Linked DNA regions of Syntrophotalea carbinolica DSM 2380. The protein of the gene in region 1 interacts with the protein of each later gene in a pairwise test. Links are inferred from orthologs where the notes say so. Each region holds a gene or a part of one and is shown in the gene's direction. Other genes may lie near its edges.

Region 1 (3,186 bases):
CAGCTTTGCCGCAAGCCGCTGGCCAAGGTTGAGCCGGCCGTCCTGAATCTGCTGCGCCTTGGCTGTTATCAGATCCTGCAACTCGACCGCATTCCCAACCATGCAGCGGTTTTTGAAACGGTGGAGCTGGCCCGACGCCTGAAACTGCAGCGGGCAACAGGTTTCATCAATGGCATTTTGCGCGGTCTGGTGCGCCAGGCGGCACAATTGCCGTGGCCCGACCGGCAGCGCGACCCGCTGGACTACCTCGAACATGTTTTGTCGTTGCCTCGCTGGCTGGCCGCCCGCTGGCTCGACGAATTCGGTGCTGAAGAAGCCTGTGCCCTGGCGCAGGCCATGTTGAAACCGGCACCCTACGCCATTCGCACCAACACGCTGAAAATTCAACGGGAGGCCTTGCTGGCGACACTCAACGCCAGTGACTGCGATGCGGTGCCGACCCGCTTCGTACCGGAGGGCATCTACATCCGCCAAGGAGAAACACGGCATTTAAGCGGGCATACCGAAGGCATTTTCCAACTGCAGGATCAGGCCAGCATGCTGATAAGCCATCTGCTGAACCCGCAACCCGGAGAACGCATTCTCGATGCCTGCGCCGCACCTGGCGGGAAAACCACCCACATGGCCGCCTTGACGGACAATCGCGCCCGCATCGTGGCCCTTGATCTGCACCCCCAACGGGTGGATCTGATCACCCGTGGGGCGAACCGGCTTGGCTGCCAGGGTATCGAAGGCCACGCCTGGGACCTGACCGGCGTGCCGGATTTCCTCGAACCGGCAAGCTTTGACCGAATCCTTGTCGATGCGCCCTGCAGCGGCCTCGGCGTCTTGCGGCGCAATCCGGAAATCCGCTGGCGACGCAAGCCTGCCGACCTCAAAGAGATGGCCCGCATACAGCGCGCCATCCTTGGCAACGTGGCGCCTTTACTGCGGCCGGGCGGACGGCTGGTGTACTCGCTGTGCACTTTCAGCCCAGAAGAAACCCAAAACGTCATCCGGGCCTTTACAAACGAACACCCCGAGTTTACGCGCTGTGATTTACGCAACGAGACGCCCGCCGCATGGCATGCACTGTTCGACAGGCAAGGTGCGTTGCGCACCCTGCCCCAACACCACGACGACATGGATGCGTTTTTTGCCGTGGCGTTCGAAAAACAACCCTGATCTCGCTATGACGTCTGCCGCCGAACCGCGCCCAGACATGAAATTTGTCCCTACCCAGTTACGGAGAGCACCATGATCAAAATCGCCCCATCCATTCTGTCCGCAGATTTTTCCCGCCTGGGCGAGGAAATCGCCGCCATCGACAAAGGCGGCGCCGATTATGTCCATATCGATGTCATGGACGGCCATTTCGTGCCCAACATCACCATCGGGCCACTGGTTGTGGAGGCCGCCCGCCGGGTAACCGACCTGCCGCTGGACGTGCATCTGATGATCGAAAATCCGGATCGCTACATCCCCGATTTCGCCAAAGCCGGGGCCGATATCATCACCGTGCATTACGAAGCCGTTCCCCATCTGCACCGAACCGTGCAGCTCATCCATAGCCTGGGGAAAAAGGCCGGAGTGTCCATTAACCCGGCGACACCGATCAACTGCCTCGATGTGATCCTCGAAGAGCTTGAACTGGTGCTGATCATGTCCGTCAACCCCGGATTTGGCGGCCAGCAGTTTATTCCGGCCTGTTTGCCCAAGATAGAGGCCTTGCGCAATACCATCGAGCGCCGCGGGCTCTCTGTGGAACTCGAAGTCGACGGCGGCGTCAAGCTTGACAACATTGCCCGCATCGCCGGCGCGGGTGCCCAGGTCATGGTGGCGGGGAGCGCTGTTTACGGTACGGACGACTATGCCGCCACCATTGCCTCTCTGAAAACGGCGGCAGCAGGAGAAATTCGGTGATGCTGGATCCCGAACAGGTCCGTCACGACCTGTCGCGACATACCTGCCGCCACATCGAACCGGGGGGGCTCAAGCCATCGGCCGTCATGCTGCTGTTTTACCCCAAGGACGCTTCCGACACCATTCTCTTTACCCGCCGCACTGCGCATCTGTCTCATCACGCCGGGGAAATCGCCTTTCCAGGCGGTGGGGCCCATAGGGACGACACCGACCTCTGCGCCACGGCCCTGCGCGAAACCGAAGAAGAAATGGGTATCCGTCCGCAAGACATCACGGTATTGGGCCGGCTGGATGACTTCATTTCCGTGTACGGCTTCCACGTCGTGCCCTTTGTCGGCACCATCCCCAGCGGCTATCCCTTTGCCGCCAACCATCATGAAATAGCTGAAGTGATTGAAGTGCCGGTGGCGCAACTGTGCGATCCCGGCATTTACCATACCGAAAACTGGGAGCACCGAGGGCGGCTCTATCCGGTCTGTTTCTTCAACGTCGAGGATTATCAGATCTGGGGGCTCACCGGGGCGATCCTGCGCCAATTTCTGCAACGTACCGGTCAACTGCCGCCGGGGGATCTTTATGGAGCCAGGCCATGAAACGCGCTGAGAAAAGCTTGATGGAACGTCTGGAACAAGGCGTTATCGTCGGCGACGGGGCCATGGGAACGCTGCTTTACCATCGTGGGGTACCTCTGTCGACCTGCTTTGAACTCCTGAACCTGCAACATCCGGAAACGGTGCGGCAGATACATCGGGATTACCTGGCCGCCGGTGCCCAACTGCTGGAGACCAACACGTTTGCCGCCAACCGGTTGCGCCTGGCGGCGATAGGCCAGGAAGATCAGGTGCGATCGATCAATAGCCTCGGCGCACAACTGGCCCGCCAGGCAGCCGGATCCGAAGCGCTGGTGGCGGGAGCCATCGGTCCTTTAGGCCGCACCCCCGGCGAAACCGCCGATCTTGCCGGCGATGAGCGTCGCGAGCTGTTTCGCGAACAGATGGAAGGTCTGGCCGAAGGTGGCGCCGACCTGCTGTTGCTGGAAACCTTTGCCAGCCTCGAAGAACTGGAACTGGCTGTAACCGTCGCCAGCCGGATCGGCCTGCCGATCGTGGCACAGATGGCCTTTTTCGAAGGCGGTAGAACCCGGGAAGGGGTTACCGCAGACGAAGCGGCCCGCCGCCTGGTGGCTGCCGGGGCATCGCTGGTGGGAGCCAATTGCGGATCCGGCCCCAGGGATGTGCTGGCGGTGTTGCGGACCATGGCAGCCGAAACGGATTGCCCCCTGTC
Region 2 (3,145 bases), 1.1 Mb from region 1 along the record:
GAGGAAAATATCCTTCAATCGGGCCTTGCCGTCGGCACTGAGGATGCGTATGGCATAATCGACATCGGGAGGGTAAATAGGGTAATCGGCTTGCAACAAGCCATAAAGTTCTTCCACCAGGCGTTGAGCCAGTGCAACCTGATGCTCGTCCCCGGAGATGTGCAGCTCGCCCCCTTTGGAGGCGATACGCACCCCCAGAATTCGTTCGATCTGCTTCAGATTGGTATTGGCTTGACCGAAAAGGAGGTTCGCCAGCCGTTGATCTTCGGCCACAAACCTCCCGCGGAAATTCCGTGTACTCAAAAAGTATCCTTTATCCTTGGTGCGATTGATGGTTGAATCCGTGCGCAAAGATCCATCAGATGATGGAAGCAACAGACACGGACACAACACGACAGACGCTGCAACCACCCTGCTCTATCAGCGCATCGAAATGCACGGAGCACACATAACTTGCGAGGTTATGTCATCTTGGACGAAGGGGGCCAACGTTTTCAATGGTTCGGGTTGTGCTTTTATTTCCCATCCTTTACCACTTATCGTCCGCCAAAATCAATCCTTTTCAAGCGATACGGCAATCTGGCGAGCCTAAAAAAGGGCTTCCAATTCGGAGCTAATGTGCTATAAATGTGTCGGTCACCAGACCGCCATGAATTACTGTTAATCTCATTTCCATTCATCCTTAATCCTATATTCAGAGGGGCTTGTCATGAGCGAAATTGTTGATATTTATGCCCGCGAAATCCTCGATTCGCGGGGAAATCCCACCGTGGAAGTTGAAGTTTTCCTGGAAAGCGGCGCCATGGGCCGCGCTGCCGTGCCTAGCGGTGCCTCCACCGGCGAACGTGAAGCACTGGAAATGCGTGACGGCGATGCTGCCCGTTACCTGGGCAAAGGTGTGCTCAAAGCCGTGGATAACGTCAACAACGTCATTGCCGCCGAGCTGCTCGGCTGGGAATCGACGGAACAAACCGCCCTTGATCAAAAACTGATCGAACTCGATGGCACCGAATTCAAATCGACCCTGGGCGCCAATGCCATGCTCGGCGTATCCCTGGCCTGCGCCAAGGCATCCGCCGAAGAACTCGGACTGAGCCTGTATCAGTACCTGGGCGGCCCGAATGGCCGGGAACTGCCTCTGCCCATGCTTAATATCCTCAACGGTGGCGCGCATGCGGACAATAACGTCGATATCCAGGAATTCATGGTCATGCCCGCCGGCGCCGATTCCTTCAAGGAAGCGTTGCGCATGGGAGCCGAGATTTTCCATGCCCTGAAATCGGTACTTAAAAAACGCGGCTACAATACCGCGGTCGGCGATGAAGGCGGATTCGCACCCGATCTGAAGAGCAACGAGGAAGCCCTCGAAGTCATCATGGAAGCGATCAAGGCTGCCGGATACAAACCGGGCGAGGACGTACTGCTGGCCCTCGACGTCGCTGCTTCCGAACTCTACGCCGACGGCAAATACAATCTGGCCAACGAAGCCCAGCCCCTCAAAACGGCTGCCGAGCTCACCGATTTCTACGCCGACCTGGTCGATCGGTACCCCATCATCTCCATCGAAGACGGCATGGCCGAAAACGACTGGGACGGCTGGAAGATTTTGACCGACAAACTCGGCAAACGCATCCAGATCGTCGGCGACGACCTGTTCGTCACCAATACCAAGATCTTCAAGGAGGGCATCGATAAGGGTATCGCCAACTCCATCCTTATCAAACTGAACCAGATCGGCACTCTGACCGAAACGCTGGAAGCCATCGAAATGGCCAAACGCGCCGGGTACACCGCTGTTGTTTCCCACCGCAGCGGCGAAACCGAAGACACCACCATCGCCGACCTGGTCGTGGCCACCAATGCCGGCCAGATTAAAACCGGCTCTGCCTGCCGCACCGACCGCGTATGCAAATACAACCAGTTGCTGCGCATCGAAGATCAGCTTGGCGAGGCCGCCTGCTTCAACGGCAAGGATGTTTTCTACAACCTGCGTTAAATCCGTCGTATTGCCAATGATCAACGTCAAAAGGCCTGTGAATATTCACAGGCCTTTTGACGTTTCCGGGGGCAGATAACGATATGTTTTACCGTTGACCAAACTACCAGGCCCCTGCGACTACGGCGATCTGTACCGTCATGACCGGGGGCGCCATTGAATTTGCCGTGGCCATCGCCCCTTGAAGTGGCGCTTCAACCTTTTGCGGCAGGGACATTGCAGAACAAAAGTCGCCTCTCTGGGTCAGTCCGCAAAACCTGCCTTCAGCCTTCTACCGCCCCGCCGGCCAGTTCCCCCTGCAATACATGATCGCCATCCGGATGCGCGGCAGGATCGTCCTGCACTTCGATGCCGGTTTCACGCAACACCTCATCCACCCGAGTGCGATCAAGCACTTCCTCCTCCAGCAGAGCGTCCGCCAGCTTTTTCAATACCGGCAAATGGTTGGCAATAATCTCGTCGGCCGCCTGTTCCCCAGCCTTCACGACTTTTTCGATCTCCTGGTCGATGATCCATGCCATATGCTGGCTGAAGGCGTTATCGCTGGCCAGTTTACGCCCAAGAAAAGGATGCTCCTCGCCGCGATTGATACTCATGGGACCCACACGTTCGCTCATCCCCCATTGGCAGACCATCTTTTCGGCCAGGTCGGTCGCCTGTTTGAGATCGTTTTGCGCACCGGTGGAATATTCCTCGAAAATGGCCTTTTCGGCGGCGCGTCCGCCGAGACTCACAGCAATGCGGGTCATCAGATAGGAACGTGAGTAATGATAGCGATCATCCACAGGCAGTTGCTGCGTAACCCCAAGCGCCTGGCCCCGCGGGATAATGGATACTTTGTGAATAGGATCGGCACCGGGACTCAGACGAGCCAGCAAAGTATGACCGGCCTCGTGATAAGCGGTGATGCGCTTTTCCTGTTGCGACATCACGAGCTTACGCTCGGTACCCATCAGGACGCGGTCCTTGGCCTGCTCGAAATGCTGCATGGTTACCTTCTGAGCGTTTTCACGCGCTGCAATCAAAGCCGCCTCGTTGACCAGATTTTCCAGGTCGGCACCACACATGCCGGGGGTGCTGCGCGCAATGATCTGAAGATCGACATCCTCGTCAATCGGTACCTGCCGGGTATGAACCTTGAGGATTTCC

What was found.
Region 2: the proteins of rpe (region 1) and eno interact in binary tests that used the Escherichia coli proteins (3 or more experiments, as listed by UniProt). The link is inferred for Syntrophotalea carbinolica DSM 2380 from one-to-one orthologs.

The regions. Positions count from the first base shown.
Region 1 is NC_007498.2:301,235-304,420, reverse strand. The notes cover bases 211-3,069. They hold rpe (ribulose-phosphate 3-epimerase), read left to right. Parts: upstream 211-1,236; coding sequence 1,237-1,902; downstream 1,903-3,069. Other genes in these bases: PCAR_RS01825 (bifunctional homocysteine S-methyltransferase/methylenetetrahydrofolate reductase), read left to right, coding at 2,492-3,069; PCAR_RS01830 (CoA pyrophosphatase), read left to right, coding at 1,902-2,495; rsmB (16S rRNA (cytosine(967)-C(5))-methyltransferase RsmB), read left to right, coding at 211-1,164. Also shown: more of rsmB, read left to right, coding at 1-210; more of PCAR_RS01825, read left to right, coding at 3,070-3,186. UniProt on the Escherichia coli protein: Catalyzes the reversible epimerization of D-ribulose 5-phosphate to D-xylulose 5-phosphate.
Region 2 is NC_007498.2:1,442,284-1,445,428, reverse strand. The notes cover bases 35-2,852. They hold eno (phosphopyruvate hydratase), read left to right. Parts: upstream 35-709; coding sequence 710-1,996; downstream 1,997-2,852. Other genes in these bases: ftsH (ATP-dependent zinc metalloprotease FtsH), read right to left, coding at 2,260-2,852; PCAR_RS06990 (PhoH family protein), read right to left, coding at 35-273. Outside these bases: more of PCAR_RS06990, read right to left, coding at 1-34; more of ftsH, read right to left, coding at 2,853-3,145. UniProt on the Escherichia coli protein: Catalyzes the reversible conversion of 2-phosphoglycerate (2-PG) into phosphoenolpyruvate (PEP). It is essential for the degradation of carbohydrates via glycolysis.